DNA from 3 places in the Nocardioides ginkgobilobae genome. Region 1 is predicted to be linked to each of the others. Evidence: predicted binding sites of a transcription regulator. Region 1 holds the regulator's gene; each other region holds the start of a gene.
The links. Region 1 encodes LexA, which represses DNA repair genes until DNA is damaged. Its sites were predicted from a motif close to TCGAACANNTGTTCGA; they were not measured.

Region 1 (9,719 bases):
GTCTCGACGATCTCCTCGCCGACGCCCCAGGTCTGCAGCTCCTCGCTGAGGAAGGCCCGTGCCCGGCGGGGCGCGGTCGGCTCGGGCGGCAGCCGCAGGCTCGCGGTGCGGGCACCCGGCTCCGCGGCCGCCTCCGTCTCGGCGAGCTCCTCGGCCAGGTCCCGCGAACGACGCGAGCGCGCGTCGGCGATGGCATCGGCCGTACGCCGGGCCGCCGCCTCGAGGAGGTCCGGACCCGCCGAGCCACGGTCGGGGGTCGTCTCCAGGACGACCAGCAGCCCACCGATCGGCGACCCGGTGCCGGGCAGCGGGACCACCGCGAGCACGGACCCACCGCGCTCGCGCTCCTGCTCGACCAGCCAGGGCCACCGCTCCTCGAGCGTGGAGAGCTCGGCATGGATGGCCTGTCCGGTGCGCACCACGTCGGTGAGCGGCACGTCGTCGTAGGCGTCGATGTGGCACCACTCGGGCTGGTGCGGCACCGGGTCACCCGCGTCCGGCCCGGAGGTGAAGCGCAACCGGCGTCCCCCGCCCTCGGTGAGCGCCAGCCCGACCCGGCACACCCCGGGCAGCAGGGCGAGGTCCGCCAGGACCGCGTGGGCGATCTCGTCGACGTCGCCGGCGCCGCTCGCCTCGAGGAGCGCCGACTCCAGGCGCGCGAGTGCGCCCGACGGCGCGCCCTGGCCCTGCGCCGCCGGATCGACCTGCCCCTGGTCCGGCATGACCCCGAATGTAGCGAGCGCCCCCCCCACCCGGTCAGGGACCGAGGTCCCGTGCCGACCGGCCAAGAGACACCCGCGTGAGGATCCGTGACGGTGCAGGGGTGGGTGTGGCGGACGTCGACCACAGGGCACCGCGGCACCCCGGCGGTTCGACCCGGCCGGGCGGCGCCGGTCGGGAACAATGGCACGGTGGCCGGGAGTGCGGGGAGCAGTGCGGGGAAGCGGGCCGGGTCGCGGCGCGGCCCGCGCCGGCGCTCTCGACACTCTCCACGGCTGCTGCTCCTGACCGGCGGCATCACAGCCCTGGTGGTCGCCTGGGGCTACCTCGTCTGGGCCGCCATCGACTTCGGTGCCGCTGCCCGGGCCGGTGAGCAGGTCGCCTGGGCGTTCCTGGCGCTGGCCTCGCTCGGTGCGGTGGCCTGCCTCTTCGCCGGGCTGATGCTGGGTGTGCGGCTGCTGCGGATGCTCGGCGTCCTGTCGCCGCAGGCACTGGGCGAGCCGGTCGACCCCGATCGAGCGCCGAAGCCGAAGGGCGGCAAGCGCGCCGCGCGCTAGCGACGAGCACCGGGCACGGGACCCTGGCATGCGGCCTGGCGGAGACCACCGAGGGGCGGGCCCGGGTGGGCCCGCCCCTCGTCTTCCCCGTGGTTTCGCCGGCCGGGGTCGAGGCGACCGGCGAAGTCTGTGTCGTGCTGTGGGTCTCGTGGCTCGCTGCGCTCGCACCTCGACCAGCGGTGGTGCTGCGCCCGCGGTCCCGCGGGCTCAGTCGGCCGCGGGCACCAGCAGTCGCTGGCCGGCGACGAGCATCCCGCCGTCGAGGTTGTTGAGCTCCTGGATCGTGCTGATCATGGCGCGCACGTCGCCGTCGTCGGTGCGGGCCGCGGCGATGTCCCACAGGGTCACGCCGCTGCCCACGACGATGACGTCGGTCGGGACCGGCTCGCCCTTCTCCGCGGTCGCTACCGAGACACCGGCGAACGCCACCGCGACGGCCACCGCCACCAGCAGACCGACCAGGAAGACCACGAGCCGGCCGCGACGGGTCAGCCGCAGCTCACCGCGACGGCCGTCGGCGTACGTCGCGGGGCGGGAGGTGCGGGTCGGGGCTGCTGCTGCGGGAAGGACCATGGTGCTCATCGGGATCTCCTGGGGAAGGCGGAGTGGGCTGCGCACCGATGTCTACTGACGGCCACCGACAGTCCCGGTGTGGCGCCGGTCAGGGAGGACCGGCGACGACTCCGGAGCTGCGGCTCGACCACCAGTTCGATCGAACACGTGTACGAGACTAGATCAGGTGTTCGAACGAGATCAAGGGGTTGGGCGAACAGATGTTCGACCTCATCCCTGCGGGCGAGCCCGCCCCACCCGGGTCAGCGCGTGCGCAACGACCGGCGCCCCTGCGCGGCGAAGAGCGCCGTGCCGCGGGCCGCGAGGCCCGGCGCGAGGGAGACGGAGCGCATGAGCGCACCACGCCACACGGGCACCGTGCGCACGACCCGGTCGGACCCGACCATCCCCACGGCGACCTCGGCGATCTCCTCGACCGTGAGGATGCGTCCGCCGGAGTGGACCAGGGCGGCACCCAGACCCTCGGGGTCCTGGGCGTCGAGCATCGCGGTCCGCACGCCGTCGGGGCAGACCGCGTGCACGCGCACCGAGCGCGGCGTCTCGGCAGCCACGGACATGCTGGCCGAGACCGCGGCCGCCTTCGTGGCGGCGTACACGCTGTAGCCCGGCACGGGGCCCAGTCCGGACAGCGAGGCAATGTTGACGATGTCGCCCCCGGCGGGGCCGAAGCCGTCGAGAGCCGCGCGCATCCCCCAGAGCACCCCGAGGACGTTGACCTCGACCACCCGGCGCACCTGCTCCTCGGACAGCTCCGAGAGCCGGCCGTCGTCACCGACGCCCGCGTTGTTGAACCACGCCGCGAGCCGGCCGTGACCGGCGGCCACCTCGGCCGCGTGCCGGTGGGCAGCGGGGTCCCGGACGTCGTGCGCGAGCCCCGCGACCGCACCGATCTCGTCCGCGGTGGTCGCGGCTCCCGCGCCGTCGACATCGGTCACCACCACCGACCACCCCTCGCGCACCAGGCGCTCGGCGATGCCCCGCCCGATCCCGCGGGCCCCTCCGGTCACGACGGCGCTGCGCTCGTTCACCCCCGCAGTCTCCCGTACGTCGGCGCGCGCGACGCCGCTCGTCCCAGCCCCCGGTCGCACGCCCCTCCGGCGACCGGCGCGACACGCCGGTTCGAACACATGTTTGATCGTTGTCGGTCCCGGGGCCTAGCGTGACCCCACTGGGTCCGACCCCTCGGACCCACCTGCGCCCGCACCCGCGCCACCCCCTGGAGGACCCATGGCCACCAGCCACGACGACCCGGCCACCGGCAGCACCGACACCCCGGGCACGCCCGGCACCCCGGGCGCGGTCACCACGCTGCCCGACGGGCCGCCCGACGCCAGCGGTCTGACCGCCCGGCAGACCAAGGTGCTGGAGACCATCCGCGACGCCGTCGCGCTGCGGGGCTACCCGCCCAGCATGCGCGAGATCGGCCAGGCCGTCGGCCTCACCAGCACCTCCTCGGTGGCCCACCAGCTCAAGGTGCTCGAGGAGAAGGGGTTCATCAAGCGCGACGGCAGCCGCCCCCGCGCGCTTGAGGTGTTCCTGCCCGAGTCGATGGCCGCCCGCCGATCGATCTCCTCGGCCGACGACACCGGCATCGACGAGACCGGGGTCGGCGACTCGCTGCCCGCCGCCTCCTACGTCCCGGTCCTGGGCCGGATCGCCGCGGGCGCGCCGATCCTCGCCGAGGAGCAGGTCGAGGACGTCTTCCCGCTGCCCAAGCAGCTCGTCGGCGACGGCCAGCTCTTCCTGCTGGAGGTGCGAGGCGAGTCGATGATCGACGCCGCGATCTGCGACGGGGACTACGTCGTGATCCGCCAGGCGCAGACCGCCGACAGCGGCCAGATGGTGGCGGCCATGATCGACGGCGAGGCCACGGTCAAGACGCTCTCGCGCAAGAACGGCCAGGTCTGGCTGCTCCCCCACAACGACGCCTTCGACCCGATCGACGGCACGCACGCCACGATCCTCGGCATCGTCACGGCGGTGCTGCGCAAGGTCTGAGGGTCTCGACGCCCGCTCGCCGGCGCGTGTCCGAGGGGTGAACGGACGGTGCTCACATCACGGAACCCATGACGTAGCCAGCCGGGTGTCGTTGGATGAGGCGTGATCTCGATCCAGCACTCCCCCGGGCAACCCGAGCACGCGTCGAGCGAGCCGGCACGACAGGGTCAGGCCCTCCCCCGACGTACGGTCTTGGCCACCGGAGCCGTCGCCGCCACCGCGGTGACCGCTGCGGGTGCCGCGCTCGCGAGCAGCCCGGCCCGCGCGGCCGACGGCACCGCGGACCGGGCCGGCGACACGTTCACGCTGGGGAAGCGTGAGCACCGGGTCTTCCAGCACGGCGTCGCCTCCGGCGACCCGCTCCCCGAGGCCGTCCTGCTCTGGACCCGCGTCACGCCCACTCCCGAGGCGACGCCGGGCTCGGGCAGGGGCGGGCCGGTCACCGTGCGGTGGGAGGTCGCCCGCGACGCACGGTTCCGGAAGGTCGTGAGCAGCGGACGCTTCCGCACCAGCGCCGCCCGCGACCACACGGTCAAGCTGGACGCGAAGGGCCTGCGGCCGGAGACCGAGTACTTCTACCGGTTCAGCGCGCTGGGCCAGCGCAGCCCCATCGGTCGGCTGCGCACCGCTCCGGGCGAGCGGGCCACCCCCGACAACCTGCGTCTCGGCGTGGTCTCCTGCGCCAACCTCGAGGCCGGCTTCTTCAGCGCCTACCGCGGTCTCGCCGAGCGCGACGACCTGCACGCGGTGCTGCACCTGGGCGACTACCTCTACGAGTACCCCACCGGCGACTACGGGCTGGGCCCGGACAACGTCGTCGTGCGTCCCCACGACCCGCCCACCGAGATGGTCAGCCTCGAGGACTACCGCCGCCGGCACGCCAACTACAAGAGCGACCCCGACCTGCAGGCGCTGCACGCCCGCTACTCCTGGATCGTGACCTGGGACGACCACGAGGTCACCAACGACCAGTGGAAGGCCGGCGCGGAGAACCACCAGCCGGGCCCTGCCTCCGAAGGAGGAGAGGGCGACTACAAGGTGCGGCGCGCCCGCGCCCACCGCGCGTACGACGAGTGGATGCCGGTCCGGATGGACGGCACCGCGCGGCTCGACGACGGCGCCCGGCTCTACCGGCGCCTGCGCTTCGGCGACCTGGCCGAGATCTCGATGCTCGACCTGCGCACCTACCGCGACGAGCAGGTCGCGACCGCCCTCCCGACCCCCGTGCCTGCCCTCGAGGCCGAGGTGAGCGACCCCGAGCGCACCATCACCGGTACGCGGCAGATGGAGTGGCTCAAGGACGCCCTGAGCCGCGGCAACCGCACCGCGCAGTGGAAGGTCATCGGCAACCCGGTGATGATCGCGCCGGTCACCTTCGCCGACCTGCCCAACCAGCTGCTCGACCCGATCAGCGACGTGACCGGTCTGCTCCCGAAGGACGGGCTGCCCTACAACGTCGACCAGTGGGACGGCTACACCGCCGACCGGCGCGAGGTGCTGGGCCACATCCGCGACAAGCAGGTCAAGGACGTGCTGTTCGTGACCGGTGACATCCACTCGGGGTGGGCGTGCGAGCTGCCGCTGGACACCTCCACGGTGCCGGTGGTCGGCGACTCCTACGGGGTGGAGTTCGTCTGCGCCTCGGTGACCTCCAACAACCTCAAGGACATCACCGGGGCCCCGCAGGCCTCGCCGCTGGTGGAGACCACGATCCTGGCCAACAACCGGCACATCAAGTACCTCGACTTCGACTCCCACGGGTTCTCCGTGCTGGACATCACCGCCGAGCGCGCCCAGATGGACTGGTACGTCATCGGCGACCGGGCGGTCGCCGACACCCCGATCACCTGGTCGGTGAGCTACGAGACCCGCGCCGGCACCGGCCGGGTCACCCCCGTCGACGCCCCCCTGGAGGCCTGATGTGCGGCTGCGGTGACGTCCAGCACGGTCCGGCGACCCGCGAGCGCCGGCTCGCGGAGCTGCGCGCCTCCCGACGTACGGTCCTGACCGCCGCGTCCGGGTTGGCCTTCTCCTCGGCGCTGGCCGCCGGCACCGCTCCGGCCGCCGCCGCGGGCCGGAGGTCGGCCGGGGACGCCGCGGACCTGCGCTGCTACGTGCTCGTCGTCGACGGCTGCCGCCCCGACGAGATCGACAGCGGGCTCACACCCAACCTGCTCGCGCTGCGCGAGGAGGGCATGTGGTGGCCCCGCGCGACCTCGATGCCGGTGATGGAGACCATCCCCAACCACGTGATGATGATGACCGGCGTGCGCCCCGACCGCTCCGGCGTGCCGGCCAACTCCTTCTTCGACCGCGAGCTCGGCGAGATCCGCGAGATGGACCAGCCGAGCGACATCAAGGTGCCGACCGTCATCGAGCGGCTCAACCGCCGCGGCCTGACCACCGGCACGGTGCTCAGCAAGGAGTACCTCGTCGGCATCTTCGGCGAGCGGGCTACCCACCGATGGGAGCCCGAGCTCTACATCCCCATCTCCGAGCACGCCCCGGACCTGCTCACCTACAACGCGCTCACCTCGATGGTCGACGAGCTCGACCCGAACCTGGTGTTCGTGAACCTCGGCGACATCGACCGCTGGGGACACACCGACCTCACCGGCACCACGCTCCAGGTCATGCGCCGGGCCGCGCTGCTGCAGACCGACACCCTCGTCGGCCAGTTCATCGACTCGCTGAGGTCCAGCGGTCGGTGGGAGAGGTCGATCGTCATCGTCCTGGCCGACCACTCGATGGACTGGTCGATCCCGACCAACGTCGTGTCACTGCAGTCCGCGATGGACGCCGACCCCCTGCTGGCCGGCAACGTCGTCATCGCCGACAACGGCGGCGCCGACCTCGTCTACTGGACCGGGCCGGGCAACCGTCTCGACCGGGCCGTGCGGCGCATCCAGGAGATCGCCGAGGCCACCCCCGGCGTCCTCAAGGCCTGGGACCGACGTACCCCGTGGCTGCGGCTGGGGCCGGAGTCCGGCGACGTCGTGGTCTTCTGCCAGGCCGGGTGGCGCTTCTCCGACCCCGACCCGGTCACGAACAACCCGATCCCCGGCAACCACGGACACCCCGCCACCCGGGCCATCCCGTTCTTCATCGGTGGCGGGCACCCGGTCGTCGAGCCCGGCAAGGTCTCGCCCAAGCACGCCCGCACCGTCGACGTCGCACCCACGATCGCGGACTTCTTCGGGCTCCCGGTCGGCAGGCGGAGGTACGACGGGAAGTCGCGTCTCTGAGCAGGCCGATCAGCCGGCGGAGGCGGCGAGCCGGGTGAGCGCCTGCCGCACGACGGCGGGGTCGGTGGTGGTCCACATGGGCGGCAGGCTGGCCTTGAGGAACGAGCCGTAGCGGGCGGTGGCCAGCCGCGGGTCGAGCACGGCCACGACGCCACGGTCGGAGGTGGTGCGGATCAGCCGCCCGGCGCCCTGGGCCATGAGCAGGGCCGCGTGGGTGGCGGCGACCTGCATGAAGCCGTTGCCGCCGGCCTTGTCGGCGGCCCGCTGCCGCGCGGACATCAGCGGGTCGTCGGGCCGCGGGAACGGGATGCGGTCGATGAGCACGAGCTGGCAGGTGTCGCCGGGGACGTCGAGGCCCTGCCACAGCGAGAGCGTGCCGAACAGGACCGTGTGGTGGTCCTCGACGAACTGCTTGGCCAGCTCCGGCAGTTGGGCGTCGCCCTGGGCCAGCGTGGTCAGGTGCGGCAGCCGCGCGCGGACGGCCTCGGCGGCGGCCTCGGCGGCTCGGCGCGACGAGAACAGCCCCAGCGTGCGGCCGTCGGCGGCGTCGACCAGCTCGGCGATCTCGTCGAGCTGGGCCTGGCCCAGGCCGTCGCGGCCCGGGGACGGCAGGTGCTTGGCGACGTAGAGGATGCCTTGGCGCCCGTAGTCGAACGGCGAGCCGACGTCCACGCCGCGCCACGGCAGCACCCCGTCGTCGGTGCGCGGCTCGACCGGCGCGTCCTCGGACGTGACCCGCTCCGAGGGCTTGAGCCCCACCGAGGCCGCGACCGACCCGAAGTCGCCGCCGAGCATGAGGGTCGCCGAGGTCATGACCACGGTCTTGTCCGAGAGCAGCTTGGAGCGCATCTGCCCCCACACCTGCAACGGCGCGACGCAGAGCCGCGGCGCCATCCGCTCGGTGCCCTCCGAGAGCCACAGCACGTCGGACTCCAGGTCGGCGGCCATCCGCTCGGCGACGGCGAAGACGTCCTGCACCGAGCCCTTGGCCTGCTGGCGACCGGGGTCGGCGTCGCCCTCGCCCGGCTTCTCCCGGGGGAAGCCGGAGAGGCAGGCGCGGGCCGCGTCGCGCACCAGCTGCAGCGCGTCGCCGAGCTCCTCGGTGAGGACGTCGATCCGTCCCGGTGCCGTGCCGGAGAGCGCGTCGCGCAGGGTCTCCCCGGCGTCGGCCAGGTCGTCGGCGGGGTTCGAGGCGCCCTCGGCCTGCACGTGCTTGCGGGCCCGGCGCGCGGCGCGCTCGACGTCGGGCGCGGTCAGCTCGTCGGTCGCAGCCTGGGTCACCCGGGCGACCAGCTCGTGCGCCTCGTCGATCACGACGGCGTCGTACTCCGGGATCATCGGCACGCCCTCGATGGCGTCGATGGCCAGCAGCGAGTGGTTGGTGATGACCAGGTGGGAGCGGTGCGCCTTCTCCCGGGCCAGCTCGGCGAAGCACTCCTGACCGAAGGGGCAGCGCGCGGCGGAGAGGCAGTCGCGATGGCCCACGGAGACCTGGCGCCACTCGCGGTCGGTGTGCCGCGGGGCGTTGTCGCGCTCGCCGGAGCCACCCTGCTCGGCCTCCTCCTCCGCCCACGCCCGCAGCTCGAGGACCTTCTGGCCCATCGACCCCTCGGGCATCTGCACGAGCGCGCCCTGGTCGTCGGGGACGCCCTCGCGGATGCGGTGGAGGCAGGCGTAGTTGGAGCGTCCCTTCAGCACGGCGTACGACGTGTCGACCCCCGGGCTGCCCTTGACGGCCTCCATGAGTCGCGGCACGTCACGCTCCACGAGCTGGTGCTGCAGCGCGAGCGTGGCCGTGGCGACCACGACCCGCTTGTCGTGCAGCAGCGAGGGCACGAGGTAGGCCAGCGACTTGCCGGTGCCGGTGCCGGCCTGCACGAGCAGGTGCTGCTCCTCGGCGAGGGCCCGCCCGACCTCCGCGGCCATCTGCACCTGGCCCTCGCGGGTGGCGCCACCCAGCGCCTGGACGGCCGTGGCCAGCAGCTCACCCACGCTGGTCCTCGGCTCCGTCACGACGAGCACCCTAGCCGCGGCCGGGGACGCTCCCGGCCTCGGCGTCAGCTGCCTGTGGACAGCCGCGCTGCCACCGCATCGCCGAACGTCGCGTGCCCGGCCGGGGTCAGGTGCAGCAGGTCCGGCAGGTAGTCCAGCCGCAGGTCGCTGACCGCGAGGAACCGCACGTCCCGCTCCGCACAGAGCCGCTCCAGCAGCCCCTCCACCCTGGCGACGTACACCGCCCGGGCGGGCGCGGCCGCGGGGCCGACGACGGTCACGGGGTGCTCGGCGGTGGCGGCCAGGACGCGGTCGAGGCCGGCGGTGATCTCCGCGTCGGTGCTGTCCCAGTCGTTGAGTCCGCCTGCGACCACGACCGGGGTGCCGGGCGGGACGCTGCGCACCGCGGCAGCGGCCCGGGCGCCGAACGAGACCCTCGGCCCGCACCCGGACGCGCCGGAGCCGAAGCCGGACCCGGAGAAGCCGGCGACGTGCACCCGGCCGGGGAGCCGCGAGGGCCACGAGCGGGCGGGGTCGTCGAGGCCGAGGCCGGCGGTCCAGGAGTCGCCGACCACCAGCACGTCCGCCCCGGAGCCGGTCACGGCCTCGGCGCGGGCCAGCGAGTCCGCGGCGT
Region 2 (9,719 bases), on a different contig from region 1:
CGCGCTCCACGCGCGGCACGCAGCGCAGCACGACGTACTGGTAGGGCAGCAGCTCGCTCACCGCCGACCTCCCGCCGTGCCGGCCCCGGGAAGCCAGGCGCGCGAGCCCAGCCGCGCGGTGAGGAAGGCGACGTACGCCGCGCGCAGCTCCTGCGGGGACTCCGCGCCCGGCACCGGCTCGAGCCACGCGTCGGGCACCAGCGCCAGCACCTCGGCCAGCACCTCAGGGCCCAGGAGCGCGCGCAGCTGCTCGTCGAGGCCCTCGAGGTCGCCGACACCGTCGCGCAGGACGTGGTCGGAGCCGTCCCAGGGCTGGTCGGCGAAGCGCTGCGCGGCACCCTCGCGCTCCAGCGAGCCGCCAGGCCAGCCGTGGTGGAAGTAGAGCGAGGCACCGTGGTCGATGACCCACAGGTCGCCGTGCCACACCAGCAGGTTGGGGTTGCGCCAGGAGCGGTCGACGTTGGCGCAGAAGGCGTCGAGCCACAGCACCCGCGCCGCCTCCTCCGGCACGGCCGTGCGCTGCTCGTCGGTCCACCCGAAGGCGCCGGGCAGGAAGTCGATGCCCAGGTTGTCCCCCGCGCTGGCGTTGAGCAGGTCCTGGACCTCCTCGTCGGCCTCGTAGCGGGCGATGGCCGGGTCCAGGTCGAGCACCACCAGGCGCGGGGTGCGCAGCCCGATGCGGCGGGCGATCTCGCCGACCACGACCTCGGCCACCAGCACGCGCAGGCCCTGCCCCGCGCCGCGGAACTTGCAGACGTAGGTGCCGAGGTCCTCGCCCTCCACCACGCCCGGCAAGGAGCCGCCCTCGCGCAGGGGCGTGACGTAGCGGGTGACCCGGACGCCTTCGAGGGCGGCCGGGTGGTCGTCTGGGAGGTCCGGTGGGGCAGTCACGCGGTGGAGTCTGGCAGGTCCTCGCGACCGGCCTGCGCCAGCTCGTCGCGGACCACGGCGAAGGCCATGGCGGAGCCGTAGCCCTTGCGCGCCAGCATCCCGACCAGGCGCCGGGTCGCGGTGACGTCGTCGACCCGGCTCAGCGTGCGCAGCTTCTTGCGCACGAGCGCTCGTGCCGCCTGCTCCTCGGTCTCGGGGTCCAGCTCGTCGAGGGCCCCGCGGGCCACCTCGTCGTCGACGCCCTTGCGCCGCAGCTCCTGCGCCAGGGCCCGACGGGCCAGGCCCTTGGTCGACTGGCGCCCCGAGACCCAGGCGCGGGCGAAGGCCTCGTCGTCGACCAGCCCGACCTCCTCGAACCGGTCCAGCAGCCGCTGGGCGAGGTCCTCGGGGACCTCCTTGGAGCGCAGCTTGTCGCTGAGCTCCTTGCGGCTGCGGGCCCGGCCCGTGAGCTGGTCGAGCAGGATCGTGCGGGCGACCGACTCGGGGTCGGCGTCCGGGCCGGCCGCCACCGGGTCCTCCGGTGGCGGCGCGGCACGGTCGTCGGTCCGAGGTGCTGCCCGTCGGGTCCAGACGTCGACGCCCAGGCTGACGTCGCCGGCCCAGTCAGGGGCGGGACGGGTCTCGGGGTCCATCCTCAGAAGTCGTCCACACCGATCGGGTCGGCGGGCGCCTCGGCGTCGACCGTCGGGCCGACACCGAGCTTCTCGAGGATCTTCTTCTCCAGCTCGTTGGCCAGGTCGGGGTTGTCGCGCAGGAAGGTCCGTGCGTTCTCCTTGCCCTGGCCCAGCTGGTCGCCCTCGTAGGTGTACCAGGCACCGGCCTTGCGCACGAGGCCCGCCTCGACGCCGACGTCGATGAGGCCGCCCTCGCGGGAGATGCCCTTGCCGTACATGATGTCGAACTCGGCCTGCTTGAACGGCGGGGCCACCTTGTTCTTCACGACCTTGACGCGGGTCCGGTTGCCGACCATCTCCTGGCCGTCCTTGAGCGTCTCGATGCGGCGCACGTCGAGGCGGACCGAGGAGTAGAACTTCAGCGCCCGACCACCGGTCGTGGTCTCGGGCGAGCCGAACATGACGCCGATCTTCTCGCGCAGCTGGTTGATGAAGATCGCGGTGGTCTGGGAGTTGTTGAGCGCACCGGTCATCTTCCGCAGGGCCTGGCTCATGAGCCGCGCCTGGAGACCGACGTGGCTGTCGCCCATCTCGCCCTCGATCTCGGCCCGCGGCACGAGTGCGGCCACGGAGTCGATGACGATGAGGGAGAGCGCACCGGAGCGGATCAGCATGTCGGCGATCTCCAGGGCCTGCTCACCGGAGTCGGGCTGGGAGACCAGCAGGGCGTCGGTGTCGACGCCGAGGTTCTTGGCGTACTCCGGGTCCAGCGCGTGCTCGGCGTCGATGAAGGCCACGATGCCGCCCTGGCGCTGGGCGTTGGCCACCGCGTGCAGCGCGACCGTGGTCTTTCCGGAGGACTCCGGGCCGTAGATCTCCACGACGCGCCCGCGGGGCAGGCCGCCGAGGCCGAGGGCCACGTCGAGGGCGATGGCCCCGGTGGGGATCACCTCCAGGGGCGCGCGGGTCTCGTCGCCCAGGCGCATGACCGAGCCCTTGCCGAACTGCCGCTCGATGTTGGCGAGCGCTGCATCCAGCGCCTTGTCGCGATCTCCACCAGCCATGGTGTTCTTCCTCGTCTCTCGTCGTGGGCCAGGCACATCGACGACGCTAGGGCGAGCCACCGACAACGCCTGATCAGCGTGTCGTGGGGTGTGGACGACCTCGTCCCGCGCCGTGCCTGTGGACAGCACGCTAGCCGAACACCTGTTCGACACGGGCGCACGACACGCTGCGCGCCGGCCTCCCTCAACCCTGCCCGTCCGACCGCCTCCGCAGCACGGTGACGACCAGGACCGGCAGGACCACGCCGAGGAGCACGAGCGCCACCAGCACGAGGTACCCGGCGGTGTAGTCGCGGTCCAGCAGCGTGGCGTTGTCGGGGGCGTTGTCGCGACCGAAGCCGCCGAGGAAGGGAACGGCGAGCAGCGTGAGGCTCCCGAGCACCACGAGCCCCGCGGCCGCGGCGGGCCGGGCCAGCGGCGGCAGCAGCCGCGCGCCGACCCAGCACAGGGCCAGCACCGCCGGGGCGAGCAGCAGGTCGTGCACCACGACCCCTCCCGCCAGCCAGAGCACCGCGTCGAGGTTCCCGGCGGAGTCCTGCCGGGACAGCAGCAGCCACCCGCCGTACGCCGCGAGCAGGACGCCGAGGGCGCCGAGGCCTGCGCGCCCGCGGCTCACGCGAGGACCTCCAGCCGCGACAGCCACTTGGTCTGCAGTACGCCCGGCCGGTTGGGGGCGATCAGCCGGGCGGGGTAGCCGTGGTCGAGGTCGAGTGGCTCCCCGGCCAGCGCGAGGGCCACGAGCGTGCGGTCGTCGTCGGCGAAGTTCCCCTGCAGCAGCGTGCGGGCGAAGGCACCCCGCTGCTGCAGCGAGGTGACCTCGACCTCGGACCCGGCGGGCGCGTCCACGAGGTCGAGCAGGTCGCGCAGGCGCACCCCGGTCCACGCGGCCGAGGCGCTCCAGCCCTCGACGCAGGCGATCGGCAGCCCCTCGGTGCGCTGCGGCATCGCCAGCAGGTCCTCACGGGCCAGCGAGACGCGGCGGGTGCCCCTCACCACCTCCAGCCGGTACGCCGGGTCGACGGCGGTCTCCGTGACCCCGGCCGCGCGCGCGGTGCGGTTCACGGGCACCCCGCCGGGACCCTCGCCCGAGCGGACCCCGAGCACCGAGACCTGGCGCAGCCACGGGACGGTCGAGCCGGCCGTGGCCAGCACCGCCAGCGCGCTGGCGGTCCAGGTGGCCCGCAGCAGGCCGCGACGTCCCAGGGCCCCCTGCTCGGTCGCCGTCGGCCGGTCCAGCGCGGGGTCGTCGACATCACGGCGCAGCGCCTCGCGGATGGTCGGTGCCTTGATCGCCAGGTGGAGCAGCAGGGCCCCGATGGCCACCCACGCCAGGGCGTAGTGCGTGCGGCGGAAGGAGAACTCCCAGGGGTACCACTGGGTGGAGTTGAGCAGCCCCGTGGTGAGCAGGAAGACCGAGGAGGCGACGAGCACCGCGTTGGAGGCGCGCTCGCCAGCAGCCCGCAGCCGGGCGCCGGTCCCGGCCGGGAGGGACTGCAGCAGCAGCGGGAAGACGGTCCAGAGCTTCACCAGCAGCAGCGGGACCGAGGCGATGCCGGTGGTGACGTGCAGCCCCTGGGTGACCCGGTAGCCCCACGCCGGGCTGGTCGGGAAGGGCACCGGCTGGGAGGGGTCCTGCGCGTAGTGGCTGACCAGGCCGGTCAGGAAGCAGATGCCGAAGCTGATGCCCAGCCACCGCCCGACCCGCGCCGACACGGCAGGTGAGCGCAGTCGCGACGTGAAGCCGTGCTCGCCGGGCAACCTCGGCCGGGGGCTCACGTCGGCGACTGTAGTACCGCCACCCAGCGGCCGTGCCCGAACGGCGCACGGACCGCGACCCGGAGCCCCGCCGAGGCGGCGAGGTCCGCGACGCCGTCGAGCCCGACCACCGACCACCGGAACGGCCGGCTGAGGGAGCCCGCGGCCTCCAGCCGTGCCCACCGGGTAGAGGTCGGGACGCCCGGTCCGGCCAGCTCGACGACGATCCTGCCGCCGGGGGCGACCACGTCGCGGAGGCGGCGCACCAGCGCCGCGGGGTCACCACCGATGCCGATGTTGCCGTCGGCCAGCAGCGCGGTGGTCCACAGCCCTTCCTCGGGCACCGGGTCGAAGACGCTGGCGTGCACGGCCGGCACACCGCGGGCCCGGGTCTGCTCGACGGCCTCGTGGACCACGTCGAGCCCCAGCACCCGCTCCCCGCGCTCGGCCAGCCGGGCCGCGAGCCGCCCGGGGCCGCAGCCCACGTCGAGGGTCGGCCCGTGGCAGTGGGACAGCAGGGCGTCGTCGGCGGGGTCGGCGCGCCGCGTCCACTCGTGGACCGGCAGGTCGGTCGGTCCGCCGTCGAGCCCCAGGACCCGGCACGGGGCCCCGCGCAGGGCATGGGCGAACAGGCTGCTGAAGGAGCGGTCCGCACCACCACGTCGCAGGTCCGGGGCTGTCTCCTCGGCCAGGCTCATGCGCCCACCCCCCACAAGGCGTGCCAGCGTCGGGCGAAACGTGTGCCCGGCACCGCGCGGGCGACCGCGTCGGCGTCGGAGACCTCGTCGACGTCGCGCAGCACCGTCGTCGTGCCGACCGACAGCCCGCGCGCGGCCAGGGCGGCAGCGGTGTCGCGGTGCGTGTGCGCGGTCGACATGGGGACTCCCGCCAGGGCCGCGGCGTCGCGCGGGTCGCGCAGCCCCAGGACCCACCAGCCGCCGTCCTCGGCAGGCCCGAGGACGGCGTCGTGCTCCTGCAGCACCTCGGCGGTCGCCTCGAGCAGCGCCGGGGTCAGCTGGGGGGTGTCCATGCCGACCTGGACGACCGGGCCGGGACCGCTCGCGGCGACGTCGGCGTGCGCGGCCACCAGCCGCTCGGCGAAGTCCTCGCCGCGCTGCTCGTGCACCGTCCAGCCGGCCACGGCCGCGAGCAGGTCGGTGGACGCGACGGCACCGGCCAGGTCGCCGGCCAGCGCCAGGTGGCAGTGCTCGGCGCCGTACGCCGTCGTGCAGGCCTCGAGGGTGTCCAGCAGTGCGGCCGCGGCGAGCCCCGCGGCCTGCTCGAGACCGACGTCGGCGCCGAGGCGGGTCTTGACCTGGCCGGCCACGGGGGCCTTGGCCACGACCAGGGCGCGCACCGCCGCGCCGGAGCGGCCGCTCACCGCAACACCCGGGCGAAGTCGCGGGCGGTGCGCAGCGTGCCCCGGACGGATCCCGACACCTTGGAGCGGGTGCCCTCGGCACGCGGGTGGTAGTCGACGTCGCGCTCGCTGACCCGCCACCCGGCCACGGTGAGCTTCTGCAGCAGCTCCACGGGGTAGCCGAAGCGTCGGTCGCGCACGTCGAGGTCCAGCAGCGCCTGGCGCCCCATGACGCGCATCGGCGCGATGTCGTGGGCGGCCATCTGCAGCCGCCGGCGCAGCCACCACACGATGAGGGCGTTGCCGAGCCGGGCGTGCCAGGGCCACACCCGCCTGTCGACCGGCCGTCGTCGGCCGAGCGCGGCGTCCGCGCGCCCGGACCGCACGTCGTCGAGCAGCGGCAGCAGCTGGTCGGGGTCGAAGCTGCCGTCACCGTCCATGAAGGCCACGTGCTCGCGGGTCGCGGCGAGCAGGCCGGCGTGGACGGCCGCGCCGTAGCCCGGCACCGACTCGTGGACCACGGTCGCCCCGAGCCGCTCGGCCACCGTTGCCGTGCCGTCGCGCGAGCCGTTGTCGACCACGATCACCGAGAACTCCGCCGGGATCCGCGGGAGCAGCGCCTCCAGCGCGGGCGCCTCGTCCTTGCAGGGCAGCACCAGGTCGGCCACCGGGCCGTCCGGGTGGCGGTGCGCGGGCGGGACCTCGGGCATGCGCACGACCGTAGACCGCGGTCCCTGGCCGGAAGGGTGGGCCGGGACCCTCCGGAGGGGTGTCGGCCGTGGATACAGTCGCCGCCATGACGACCTCGCGGGCCGCCTGGACCGGGGTCGTGCTGACCGCCCTGCTGGTCGTCGCGGCGTTCACGCTCCCGCACCTGCTCGACTGGGAGGTCAACACCCGGGCGCCGCGCTCGCAGGTCGACGAGGTGCTCTCGCCGCCGTTCCACGGCTGGTGGGCGCCGCAGTGGTTCGGTCCCGGGACGCTCCCGGCGCTGGCACTGGGCCTCGGCGGCTGGTGGTGGGTGGCGCGGTGGGCTCCGGGCGCCGGCTGGCGGCCGCTGCTGCTCGCGACGTACCTCCTGGCGGTGGGCTGGTGCCTGTCCCTGGCGCTGGTCGACGGCCCCGACGGGCTGTCGCGGGTGCTGGGCAACCCGGTGGAGTACCTCCCGACCGCGCGCGAGGTCGACGACGTCGGGCTGCTGCTGCGGGAGTACGTCGAGCGGATCTCCTACGACGCGGCGCCGCGCAACTGGCCCACGCACGTGGCCGGCCACCCCCCGCTGATGCTGCTCTTCTTCGTCGGGCTCGTGCAGGTGGGCCTCGGTGGCGACCTCGCCGCCGGGGTCGTGGTGACGGTCGTGGGGGCCTCGATGCCGGTCGCCGTCCTGATCACACTGCGGGCCTTGGGGGTCGAGGGCGTCGCCCGCCGGGTGGCGGTGCCGCTGGCCCTCTCCCCCGCCGCCGTCTTCGTCGCGGTCTCCGCGGACGCCGTGATCGGCGCGGTGGTGGCCTGGGGCCTGGCCTGCCTCGCGCTCGCCACCCGCAGCACCCCACGAGCGCGGCTGTGGTCAGTCCCTGCCGGGCTCGTCCTCGGCTGCGCGGTGCTGATGTCCTACGGCATGCCGCTGGTCGGGCTGGTCGCGCTCGCGGTCATCACGGTCGGCGGGGCCTGGCGCACCTCGGTGCTGCCGGTGGCCGTGGCCGCTGCCTGGGTGCCGGTGCTCGGGTTCGCCGCGGCCGGCTTCGCGTGGTGGGAGGCCTACCCGGTGCTGCACGACCGCTACTGGGAGGGCATCGCGGCCGACCGTCCGGCGTGGTACTGGCTGTGGGGCAACCTCGCCGCCCTCGCGGTCGTGGTCGGACCGATGCTGTGGGCGGGGCTCGCGGTCCTGCTGACCCGTGTGAGGGCGCTGGCGCGCCGGACCCTCGACGCCGAGCAGCGCGCCGTGGTCCTGCTGGCCGGCGCCATGCTGCTGGTGGTCCTGGCTGCCGACGCCTCGCGCATGAGCAAGTCGGAGGTGGAGCGGATCTGGATCCCGTTCGTGCCGTGGCTGACGCTGTCGGTCGCGCTGCTGCCGGCCCGCTGGCGCTCGCCGGCGCTGCTGGCCCAGGTCGTCACGGCGCTGCTGGTCCAGCACCTGCTCTACACGACCTGGTGAGCGGCCACCCGCGACCCGCTCAGGCGCGCAGCGGCGCCGTGGCGAAGGCGGGCAGCCCGTCCTCGGGCAGCACCTGCGCCCGGAACCCGAGCTCGTCGGCGGCCCGCTGCGGCGAGGCCACGACGTGCCGCACGTCGCCGAGCCGGTAGCCCCCGGTGACCTCGGGGGCGATGTCGCGACCGGTGCCGCGGGCCACCAGCTCGGCGACCTGCCGGATGCCCACCGGGTGCCCCGAGGCCACGTTGAAGGCCCTGTGGCTGCCGGGCTCCGCGGCGGTGACCGCGTCGAGGGCGGCGAGGTTGGCGCGGGCGACGTCCTCGACGTGCACGAAGTCGCGCACCTGCGCCCCGTCCTCGTAGACCTGCGGCGCCTCGCCGCGCTCGAGGGAGGAGCGGAACATGGCCGCGACCCCGGAGTACGGCGTGTCCCGCGGCATCCCCGGCCCGTAGACGTTGTGGTAGCGCAGCGAGATGCCCGCGGCGTCGGCCTGGCGCGCCCACGCGATCGCGTAGTGCTCCTGGGCGACCTTGCTCGCGGCGTAGCTGGAGCGCGGCTCGAGCCGGGCGTCCTCGTCGACCAGCGCCCAGCCGAGCGGCTCCGCGCAGACCGGGCAGGGGTTCTCGAACCGGCCGGCCTCGAGGTCGGCTCGCGAACGCACCCCGGGCGGCTGCTCGCCGTGCTCGGGGCACTCGTAGCGGCCCTCGCCGTAGACCACCATGCTCGAGGCCTGCACCAGCCGGTCCACGCCCGCCTCGTGCATGGCGGCGAGCAGCGCGGCGGTGCCGAGGTCGTTGTGGGCGGCGTACGCCGGCAGGTCGGCGACCCGCACGCCCGCGCCGACCACGGCGGCCTGGTGGCACACCACGTCGACCCCGGCCAGCAGACGCGCCCACTCCCCGCCGTCCGCGGCGTCGCGCACGTCGAGGTGGTGGGTGCCCTCGGGCGGCGCCGTGGACCCGTGCGCCATGTCGAGCATCAGGTCGACGCGCACGACCTCGTCCCCCCGCTCCTCCAGGGCGCGCGCCACGGCCGCGCCGATGAACCCGGCCGAGCCGGTCAGCAGCACCCGCATCAGCGCGCGCCGTCCGTGGCGGCCTCGGGCGTGGGGATCTCGTACGTCGGCTCGACGCCGTCCAGCCAGGACGAGCACGTGCAGCCGGCAGGGTCGGGCAGTGCCGCGATCGTGGCCGCCAGCAGGCCGGTGAGCCGCTCGAGGTTGGCGCGGAACAGCGCGAAGACCTCCTCCTGGCCCACGCCCGAGCCCTCCTCGGCCCCGGCGTCCATGTCGGTGACCAGCGCGATCGAGGCGTAGCACTGCCCCAGCTCGCGGGCCAGCGCCGCCTCGGGCAGCGCCGTCATGTTGATGAGCGTCCAGCCCTGCGCGGCGTAGGAGCGCGACTCCGCGCGGGTCGAGAAGCGCGGACCCTCGATCACCACCATCGTCCCGCCGTCGACCAGGTCGGGGCCGGCGGACAGCGCCGCGCGGCGCAGTCCCGGGCAGTAGGGGTCCCCGAAGGGCAGGTGCACCGCGCCGGACTCCACGTAGGACGGGACCCGGCGGTAGGTGCGGTCGACCAGCTGGTCGGGCACCACCACGTCGCCGGGGGCGACCTCCTCGCGTAACCCGCCGACCGCGCAGGGGGCCAGCACCTGGCGCACGCCCAGGGAGCGCAGCGCCCAGAGGTTGGCGCGCGCCGGGATCGCGTGCGGCGGGAAGTCGTGGTGGGCGCCGTGGCGGGGCAGGAAGGCGACCCGGCGCCCGGCGACGGTGCCGAGCGCGATCGGCGCCGATGTCTCGCCGTAGGGCGTGCTGACCACGACCTCCTCCGGGTCCTGGAGGAAGGAGTAGAAGCCGGTGCCGCCGATGACGGCGACGT
Region 3 (9,719 bases), on a different contig from region 1:
CGAGGCCGGCCGCGCAGCGGCGTCCCGGATGGGTGACCTGCTCAGCCGGGTCGTCCCGGGGATCTGACGGAGCACCAGGAGGCACGCTGATGGACCGGACCCCCGCCACCCAGCCCGTCCGTCCGGGCGGGACGGCTGCCAGCGGAGCCGAGACCCGCGAGCGGCTCCTGGTCGCCGCGACCCGCGCGTTCGCCGAGCACGGCGTCACCAACGCCTCCCTGCTCGACATCACCCGCCAGGCCGGCCAGCGCAACCGCGGTGCGGTGCACTACCACTTCGGCTCCCGCGAGGGCCTGCTCGCCGCCGTGCTCGAGCAGCACGCCGCCTTCCTGTCCGAGCGCGAGCACCGGCTGCTCGAGGTCGCCCAAGGGCGACCCGACGACGACCTGGCCGCGGCCCTGGAGGCGCTGGTCCGGCCCGCGACCGAGCTCTCCGAGACCGGCTGGAGCGGCCGCTGCTACCTCGTCATCGTCGCCGACCTGATCGCCGACGAGCAGCACGACAAGGACCCCGACGTGCAGGCGGCGCTGGAGCGCTCGGGCGGCGTCCCGGTCTACGAGCTGATCTCCGCCCGGATGCCGCAGATGCCCGACGACGTCCGCGCCGAGCGCCTGGCCCTGCTCACGTCGTTCATCCTGCGCTCCATCGGAGACCGGGCGCGGGCCGAGGAGCGCGGCTCCACGCAGCGCCTCGCCCTGGACACCGAGTTCTTCGTGCGCAACCTCGTCTCGATGTGCGCAGGCATGCTGCGCGCCCCCCTGCCTTGAGCCTGACCCTCGCGGTCAAGGAGGGCACCCGCTCCGAGCACGAGGCGGCCGAGCGCAGCCCCTTCCTGGTCGCCCTGCTCGGTGGCGGGGTCGACGCGAGCGGGTACGCCGCCTACCTGCGACGCCTCCGGCCGGTCTACGCCGCGCTCGAGTCGGTCGGGCGGGCGATGCGGGAGGACCGGTGGGTCGGCGCGGTCCACGACCCCGCACTGGAACGGCTCGGCGCCATCGACGCCGACCTCGCCCACTGGGCACCGGGCGCACCCGTCGAGGTGGAGTCCCCCGCCGCCGCGGCGTACGTCTCGCGGATCGAGGCCAGCACCGCCTCCGGCCCGCAGTACGTCGCGCACCACTACACCCGCTACCTCGGCGACCTCACGGGCGGGCGGGTCGTGCGCAAGGCGGTGCAGCGACACCTGGGCGCCACCGGACCGGGCCTGGCCTTCTTCGCCTTCGAGCTGCCGGAGAAGCCGAAGGCCTACAAGGGCTGGTACCACTCGCGCATCGACCAGCTCCCGACCTCGCCGCGCGACGTCGAGACCGTGGTCAACGAGGCGCGGGTCGCCTTCGAGCTCACCCGGGGCCTGCTCGACGAGCTCGCCGACAGCCCTGTCGGGGACCCGACGCCGCGCTGACGCACGGCCACGCGCCCGAGGCCGCTACCGTCGCGCCATGAGCACCGCCGCCTCGCCCGAGATCGCCGACCTCCTCGACCGCGCCCGGGCGTGGGCAGCAGCGGACCCCGACGCCACGACGCGCGCGGAGCTCGAGGCGATCGTGCGCGAGGTCGAGGCCGGGGGCGACCCCACCGACCTCGCCGACCGCTTCGACGGCACGCTGGAGTTCGGCACCGCAGGCCTGCGCGGCGCCCTCGGTGCCGGCCCCAACCGGATGAACCGGGCCGTCGTGCTCCGCGCGGCGGCCGGGCTGGCGGCGTACCTCCCCAGCCGGGGAGCGGTGGTCGTCGGGTACGACGCCCGCCACCTCTCCGACACCTTCGCCGAGGACACCGCGGCGGTCATGAGCGGCGCCGGGCTCGACGTGTGGCTGCTGCCGCGCCCGCTGCCGACGCCGGTCCTGGCCTACGCCGTCCGCGAGCTCGGCTGCGTGGCCGGAGTCATGGTCACCGCCAGCCACAACCCGCCCCAGGACAACGGCTACAAGGTCTACCTCGGGGACGGCAGCCAGATCGTCTCGCCCGCCGACGCGGAGATCGCCGCCAGGATCGCCGAGGTCGGGGACCTCGCCTCGGTCCCGCGCGGCACCGGGTGGAAGGTGCTCGGCGAGGACCTCCTGGACCGCTACCTCGACACGGTGGCCGGGCTGGCCGAGGACGGTCCGCGCGACCTCGACGTGGTCTACACCCCGCTGCACGGCGTCGGCGGCACCGCCGTCGCGCAGGTGCTGGAGACCGCCGGCTTCGAGCCCGCGCAGGTCGTGCCCGAGCAGGAGGAGCCCGACCCGGACTTCTCCACCGTCGCCTTCCCCAACCCCGAGGAGCCGGGTGCGATGGACCTCGCGCTCGCGTTGGCCCAGGAGCGTGGCGCCGACCTGGTCGTGGCCAACGACCCCGACGCCGACCGGTGCGCCGCCGCCGTGCCCACGCCCACGGGCTGGCGGATGCTGCGCGGCGACGAGGTGGGCGCGCTGCTCGCCACCCACCTGCTGCGCCGGGGCCGCACCGGAGTCCTGGCCACCACCATCGTGTCGTCCTCGCTGCTCTCGAAGATCGCGGCCGCTGCGGGGCAGCCCTACGAGGAGACCCTCACCGGCTTCAAGTGGATCGGCCGGGTCGAGGGGCTGGCCTTCGGCTACGAGGAGGCCCTGGGCTACTGCTGCGACCCCGAGCACGTGAAGGACAAGGACGGCGTCTCCGCCCTGCTGCTGCTCTGCGAGCTCGCCGCCTCGCTCAAGGCCGAGGGGCGCACCCTGCTCGACCTGCTCGACGACCTCGCCCGCGAGCACGGCCTCCACGCCACCGACCAGGTCTCCGTGCGGGTCTCGGACCTCTCGCTCATCAGCGACGCCATGCAGCGGCTGCGCACCTCACCGCCCACCTCGCTCGGCGGCCTGTCGGTGCTGGCGATCGACGACCTCGCGCTCGGCTCGGACGCCCTCCCGCCCACCGACGGCCTGCGGTTCCGCCTCGACTCCGGCGCCCGTGTCGTCGTCCGGCCCAGCGGCACCGAGCCGAAGATCAAGTGCTACCTCGAGGTCGTCGTCCCCGTGGAGCCGGCATCCGAGAACCCCGACCAGGTCGATGCCGTCGAGGCCGCCCGGATCTCCGCCGCCACGCGGCTCGACGCCCTCGGTGCGGACATCCGGCGGGCGGCGGGGCTGTAGGTCCGTCCATCCTCGGTCGAAGGCCCGTCGGGGGCGGACCCTGCGGTGGTCGAGGGGGCGCGCCAGCGCCAACTGCTGGTCGAGGTGCGAGGAGCGTCAGCGACGAGCCGCGAGACCCCGTACGCGGGTCGCTGCCCTGCCCCCGGGGTTGCTCCCTGGGTCACCCTCGGTTGGGTCGTGGCGGGTTCGCGCCGCAGCAGGTCCTGAATTCAGTGAAGGCGTGGTCGCTCTGGGTGCCGCCTGAGCTTCTTGGTTGCGCTCGACTCGACGGTCGCCCGCCGCTGGGGTGCTCGCTTCGGTCGGGCTTCGAGCAAGGCACCCAAGTGTCCCCGAAAAGTGGATCTGACCTGGGGAAACACTGTCGCTCGAACGTGTGTTCGACTACACTTTCACCATGCCCACCAGTTCCCTCCTCGAGGCGATCCGCGCCGCCAAGGCGCGTGAGGACGACGCAGCCCGCGAGCTGCTGATCGGGGTCGCGCAGTGGGCAGATGCGCACACCACCGGTGCGCTGATGCCGGACCTGTACGGCACCTACTCACACCCCGACGACGAGGCGTACGACGCCGCGGAGTCCGCGTGGATCCAGCGGTTCGGGATGCCCGGTGCCGACACCATGCTCGACCTCGCCGGCGCCGGCGCTCCCGAGGTCTCCGACTTCGCCGTCACCGAGCTGTCCACCGCCCTCGGCCGCACGCGCGAGTCCGGGCGCCTGCTCGTAGGTGACGCCATCGAGGCCAAGCACCGCCTCCCCCGCGTCTGGGCCCGACTCGTCGCAGGACAGGTCACCGCCTGGCGAGTACGCCGCCTCGCCCAAGCCACCCGCGGCCTCTCCGAAGCCGCAGCCGCGTTCGTCGACGCCCAGGTCGCCCACGTCATCCACACCGCCGGCCCCATCACCGTGGCCCGGCTCGTCCTCGAAGCATCCGCCCGGTTCGACCCCGAATCCACCGAGATCACCGAGTGCGACACCCGCGCCAACCTCTACTTCGACCTCGACCTCGCATCCCCCGCTACCTCGGTCGGTGCGGCCTCCGCCGTCAGTGCCGACGGACTCCTCGACCGCGCCGACGCCGAGGACCTCGAAGCAGCCATTCGGCAGATCGCCCACCAGCTGCTCCTCGACGGCTCCACCGACGACCTGGCCGTGCGCCGCGCGAAGGCCCTCGGCTACATCGCCCGCGGCCAACACCCCTTCCCCGAAGCGGACGGTGAGGCGAACCGCGACGATCAGGCGACGCAGGACCAGCGAGCCGCCCAGGACGGCCGGGCGACGCAGGATGGACGGGCGACGCAGGATGGTCGAGCAGCGAGCGCCAGCGAGCGTCGTCGAGACCGCGCGACCGACACGCCCACCGGCCCCGGCAGCAACGCCCCCAACGCCCGCACCTCCGCTCGCCGGGTCGTGGTCCTCACCGTCCACCTCTCCGACGCCGCCCTGACCGGCGCACCCCAGATCGACCCCACCACCGGCCAGCTCGGCCTCAACCTCGCCCGCCTCGACAACCACCACCAGCTCCTGACCGCCGACACGGTCCGCGAGTGGTGCCGCACACCCGGCACCCAGGTCATCGTGAAGCCCGTCATCGACCTCCACGACACCGTCGCCGTCGACTCCTACGAGGTCCCCGACCGCATCGCCACCAGGGTCAAGCTCGCCCGGACGACCTGCACCTTCCCGCACTGCCGCCGACCTGCCGAGTCCGCCGACCTCGACCACACCGTCGAGTACTCCGACACCGGCCCACCCGGGCAGACATCGACCGACAACCTCGCGCCCCTCTGCAGGCACGACCACCGCGCCAAGACCCACCCCTCACCAGCAGGCAGACCCTGGGCCGTCCGCGGACTCTCGCCAGGACACTGGATCTGGACCAGCCCCCACGGCAACCAGTTCCTCGTCCACCCCGACGGCACCACCCCACTCTGAGCACCTACACCTGAGCGCGCTCGCAGCCCGACCACCACCCCGGTGGCCGGGCTACCAGCACGCCCCAGGCCGGACAGCGCTGGCCGCGGTGCGAGCGGAGCGAGCCACGAGACCGGGATGACGGAGCAGACGGACGCGACCGAGCCGAGCTGGAGGTCCTCCTCGGCAGCAGGTGCCGGACAGGACCTCCACATCCACACCCGCAGCCCGCCGCCCCCAGACCGCAGCCCTCGGCCCGCAGCCCTCGGCCCCGAAGCATGGTCGAGCAGGCGAGCGCCAACGAGCCGTCGTCGCGACCGCGCGACCGGACCGCGCACCGCCCAGGCGCTCAGTGGGCCGTGGTCACCGAGACCCGTACCGGTCATGGCCGGCACTCACGTGGATCGGACCCAGTCGTGACCGGGTGAGACGAGGTCGAGGGCATCACGCAGCCACGACCTGGCCTCGGGGGACAGCAGGGGCGCGGCGGCGGCGAGGTCGGCCTCGTCCTTCGGGCGCCGTCCCTTGCTCTTCTGCAGGAGCTGCACCTCCGGCGCGAGCACCTGCCGCGCGGGGTCCGAGGCCGGACCGGCCAGCGACGACACCGGACGGCGCAGCCGGGCGTCGCGGCGGTAGACCCAGTCCTCGCCATCCGTGTCGTCGATCATCAGCTGCAGCGCCCACGGCGACGAGGGCGTCGGCCGGCACCAGACGTCGTGGACCCCGACCGGGAGGGTCTCCCCCACGGGCCACGGGCGCAGCGTGCCGGGCGGGTCCGCCGCGTGGACGTCCCACGAGGCGAGGGCGGAGCGGAAGGCCGCCTGGTCCCGTCGCAGCACCAGCACGTCGGTGTCCTCGTGGACCCGCGTGACCCGACCCACGAAGGCGTCGATCGCCCACCCGCCGGCCAGCCACCACGGCGCCCCGACACCAGCGAGCAGGTCCGGCAGCGCAGCAGGGTCCAGCGGCGACCAGGGCAGCTGGTGCGGTTCCACCTCAGAACCAGATGCTGGCAACGAAGAGCAGGGTCGCGGCGGGGACCAGGGCGATCGGCACCCACGCCGGCTCGCGTCGTACGACGGCGGGCGCGGCCTCACCCGCAGCGGCTCGCTTCCCGGCTCGCCCCTCGGCGGCCCGCGCGGCGCGGACGGCCTCCTGGATCCGCTCCTCCACGAAGTCGGCGTAGTCGGCACCCTGGTCGGGCTGCCAGCCCTCGCCCGGCACGGCCGTCATCGTCAGGTCCCGGGTGGTCCGCGCGCGGCGCATGGCCCGGAAGCGGGTCCGGCCGACCGCGGGGTTGGCGTAGCGCTTGTCCGCGACCGTGGCCACCAGCACCTGCTGGACCACGAGCGACTGCACCGCGGCGAGCGGGAGATGCACGGACGAGAACATCCCGCGCAGCACCAGCCACGGCCCCTCGAGCCACACGCGCGGGCGCAGGGCCGCGGCCCAGGCCAGGACGATCGCCAGCACCCCGCCGGTGCCCACGGCCGGCGGGTAGCCCTCGGGCACCAGCACCGCGAGCACGACGGCGGCCACGCCCAGGACGACCGTCACGACCGCGGTGAGCCGACCGCTCGTGGGGGCGAACTCCACCCGCTCGTGCTGGTCGTGGTCCATCGGGCTCTCCTGTGCGTGAGGGGAGGGGCAGGGCGGGCGGGCCGGGCGGCTGGGGGCCCCGCCGAAGGTTGGGGCGCAGAGCGCCGGCAACCCTATGCTGACCCAATGCCCACGATCTCCATCCAGGGAGTCGGCTGGGACCTCTCGGACGCCACCCGGTCCGATGCTGCGCTGCGCCGCTTCCTCCACGGCCTGCCGGGCGTCGACCAGGTCGGGGCCGAGGCCCGCGCCGCCGCTCTCGGCACCCGCTCGATCAAGACCACCGCGAAGGCCCAGGCCATCGACCTGGCGATCCGGATGGTCGACCTGACGACCCTCGAGGGCCAGGACACCCCGGGCAAGGTGCGCGCGCTGGCCAGCAAGGCCATGCGCCCGGACCCGACCGACCCGACGTGCCCTGCCACCGCCGCGGTCTGCGTCTACCCCGACCTGGTCGGGGTGGCCAAGGAGACCCTGACCGACGGAGGACGGCGCGACTCGGACGTCCACATCGCTGCCGTCGCCACCGCCTTCCCCTCCGGCCGCGCCGCGCTCGACATCAAGCTCGCCGACACCGCCGACGCCGTCGAGGCCGGTGCCGACGAGATCGACATGGTCATCGACCGGGGCGCGTTCCTCTCCGGCCGCTACCTCCAGGTCCTCGAGGAGATCGTCGCGGTGCGCGAGGCGTGCACCCAGGGCGAGCGCTCGGCCCACCTCAAGGTGATCTTCGAGACCGGCGAGCTGCAGACCTACGACAACGTCCGCCGCGCGAGCTGGCTGGCGATGATGGCCGGCGCCCACTTCATCAAGACCTCCACCGGCAAGGTCCAGCCCGCCGCGACCCTGCCGGTCACGATGATCATGCTCGAGGCCGTGCGCGACTTCCGCGAGGCGACCGGGCAGATGGTCGGCGTGAAGCCGGCGGGTGGCATCCGCAGCACCAAGGACGCCATCAAGTACCTCGTCATGGTCAACGAGGTCGCTGGCCCCGACTGGCTGGACCCCGACTGGTTCCGCTTCGGCGCCTCCACGCTCCTCAACGACCTGCTGATGCAGCGCACCAAGATGCGCACCGGCCGCTACAGCGGCCCCGACTACGTGACGCTCGACTGAGCCCGGGAGAACAGGCATGAGCATCTTCGAGTACGCACCCGCGCCGGAGTCCCGCGCGGTCGTCGACATCAAGGAGTCCTACGGGCTCTTCGTTAACGGTGAGTTCACGCCCGGTGGCGGCGCCTCCTTCAAGACGGTCAATCCGGCCACGGAGGAGGTGCTGGCCGAGGTCGCCGAGGCCGACGCCGCCGACGTCGACCGCGCCGTCAAGGCCGCCCGCAAGGCCCACGACAAGGTGTGGGGCCGGATGCCGGGCCGCGAGCGCGCCAAGTACCTCTACCGGATCGCCCGGATCATCCAGGAGCGCAGCCGCGAGCTCGCCGTGCTGGAGTCGATCGACAACGGCAAGCCGATCAAGGAGTCCCGCGACGTCGACGTCCCGACCGTGGCCGCGCACTTCTTCTACTACGCCGGCTGGGCGGACAAGCTGGAGCACTCCGGCTACGGCACGACCCCGATCGGCGTCGCCGGCCAGGTCATCCCGTGGAACTTCCCGCTGCTGATGCTCGCGTGGAAGGTGGCGCCCGCCCTGGCCTGCGGCAACACCGTCGTGCTCAAGCCCGCGGAGACCACGCCGCTGACCGCGCTGCTCTTCGCCGAGATCTGCCAGCAGGCCGACCTCCCGCCGGGCGTGGTCAGCATCCTCACCGGCGCCGGCGAGACCGGCCGCGCGATCGTCGAGCACCCGGGTGTCGACAAGGTCGCCTTCACCGGCTCCACCGAGGTCGGCAAGGCGATCGCCCGGGCCGTGGCCGGCACCGACAAGCGGGTGACCCTCGAGCTGGGCGGCAAGGCCGCCAACATCGTCTTCGACGACGCCCCGATGGACCAGGCGGTCGAGGGGATCGTCAACGGCATCTTCTTCAACCAGGGCCACGTCTGCTGTGCGGGCTCGCGCCTGCTGGTCCAGGAGTCGGTGGCCGAGGAAGTGCTCGAGCGGCTCAAGCGCCGGATGGGCACCCTGCGCGTCGGCGACCCCCTGGACAAGAACACCGACGTCGGCGCCATCAACTCCGCCGGGCAGCTGGCCCGCATCCGCGAGCTGTCCGACATCGGCGAGGCCGAGGGCGCCGAGCGCTGGTCGCCCCCGTGCGACCTGCCCTCCGCCGGCTACTGGTTCGCCCCGACCCTGTTCACCGGGGTCTCCCAGGCCCACCGGATTGCCCGCGAGGAGATCTTCGGCCCGGTCCTGTCGGTGCTGACCTTCCGCACGCCGTCCGAGGCGGTCGAGAAGGCCAACAACACGCCGTACGGGCTCTCGGCCGGCATCTGGACCGAGAAGGGCTCGCGCATCCTCGAGGTCGCGGGCCGGCTGCGCGCCGGTGTGGTGTGGGCCAACACGTTCAACAAGTTCGACCCGACCAGCCCCTTCGGCGGCTACAAGGAGTCCGGCTACGGCCGCGAGGGCGGCCGGCACGGGCTGGCGGCATACCTGAAGGGTGGCCAGGCATGAGCAGGATCGACGTCCGCAAGACCTACAAGCTCTTCATCGGCGGCGCCTTCCCGCGCTCGGAGTCGGGCTACTCCTACGTCGTGAACGACCACCAGGGAGCCTTCGTGGCCAACGCCGCCCTCGCCTCGCGCAAGGACGCCCGCGACGCCGTCGTCGCCGCCCGCAAGGCCTTCCCGGGTTGGTCGAGGCGCACGGCCTACAACCGGGCGCAGGTGCTCTACCGGGTCGCCGAGGTCATGGAGGACCGCCGCCCGCAGTTCGTCCAGGCCGTCCAGCAGTCCGAGGGCCTGTCGGGCGGCAAGGCCGAGGGCGTCGTGGACGCCGCGGTCGACCGGCTGGTCTGGTACGCCGGCTGGGCCGACAAGCTGGCCCAGGTCGTCGGCAACGCCAACCCGGTCGCCGGTCCGTTCTTCAACCTCTCGACCCCCGAGCCGACCGGTGTCGTGGCCGTGCTGGCCCCGCAGCGCTCCTCGCTGCTGGGTCTGGTCTCGGTGCTGGCCCCGGTCGTGGTCAGCGGCAACACCGCCGTCCT

Region 2: a site for LexA is predicted at 2,704-2,719, ahead of recA (recombinase RecA). Genes of this name have one in related genera too.
Region 3: a site for LexA is predicted at 3,476-3,491, ahead of ACYVID_RS08760 (HNH endonuclease signature motif containing protein). Genes of this name have one in related genera too.

The regions. Positions count from the first base shown of each region.
Region 1 covers NZ_BAAGUS010000013.1:104,209-113,927, reverse strand. Annotated here, with positions in the region: gene ACYVID_RS13265 (ATP-binding protein) at 1-722, opposite strand, end outside; gene ACYVID_RS13260 (hypothetical protein) at 912-1,277, shown strand; gene ACYVID_RS13255 (LysM peptidoglycan-binding domain-containing protein) at 1,485-1,859, opposite strand; gene ACYVID_RS13250 (SDR family oxidoreductase) at 2,093-2,878, opposite strand; gene lexA (transcriptional repressor LexA) at 3,078-3,848, shown strand; gene ACYVID_RS13240 (alkaline phosphatase D family protein) at 4,041-5,768, shown strand; gene ACYVID_RS13235 (alkaline phosphatase family protein) at 5,768-7,093, shown strand; gene ACYVID_RS13230 (ATP-dependent DNA helicase) at 7,103-9,019, opposite strand; gene ACYVID_RS13225 (SGNH/GDSL hydrolase family protein) at 9,151-9,719, opposite strand, start outside.
Region 2 covers NZ_BAAGUS010000004.1:72,094-81,812, reverse strand. Annotated here, with positions in the region: gene ACYVID_RS05500 (DUF3037 domain-containing protein) at 1-61, opposite strand, end outside; gene ACYVID_RS05495 (HipA family kinase) at 58-891, opposite strand; gene ACYVID_RS05490 (regulatory protein RecX) at 888-1,523, opposite strand; gene recA (recombinase RecA) at 1,526-2,569, opposite strand; gene ACYVID_RS05480 (hypothetical protein) at 2,754-3,185, opposite strand; gene ACYVID_RS05475 (molybdopterin-dependent oxidoreductase) at 3,182-4,345, opposite strand; gene ACYVID_RS05470 (class I SAM-dependent methyltransferase) at 4,342-5,022, opposite strand; gene ACYVID_RS05465 (TIGR04282 family arsenosugar biosynthesis glycosyltransferase) at 5,019-5,705, opposite strand; gene ACYVID_RS05460 (glycosyltransferase family 2 protein) at 5,702-6,394, opposite strand; gene ACYVID_RS05455 (hypothetical protein) at 6,481-7,842, shown strand; gene ACYVID_RS05450 (NAD-dependent epimerase/dehydratase family protein) at 7,862-8,914, opposite strand; gene ACYVID_RS05445 (S-methyl-5'-thioadenosine phosphorylase) at 8,914-9,719, opposite strand, start outside.
Region 3 covers NZ_BAAGUS010000007.1:52,958-62,676, forward strand. Annotated here, with positions in the region: gene ACYVID_RS08740 (purine-nucleoside phosphorylase) at 1-67, shown strand, start outside; gene ACYVID_RS08745 (TetR family transcriptional regulator) at 90-767, shown strand; gene ACYVID_RS08750 (biliverdin-producing heme oxygenase) at 764-1,402, shown strand; gene ACYVID_RS08755 (phospho-sugar mutase) at 1,440-3,110, shown strand; gene ACYVID_RS08760 (HNH endonuclease signature motif containing protein) at 3,505-5,040, shown strand; gene ACYVID_RS08765 (nucleotidyltransferase domain-containing protein) at 5,415-6,014, opposite strand; gene ACYVID_RS08770 (hypothetical protein) at 6,016-6,639, opposite strand; gene deoC (deoxyribose-phosphate aldolase) at 6,745-7,734, shown strand; gene ACYVID_RS08780 (aldehyde dehydrogenase family protein) at 7,751-9,187, shown strand; gene ACYVID_RS08785 (aldehyde dehydrogenase family protein) at 9,184-9,719, shown strand, end outside.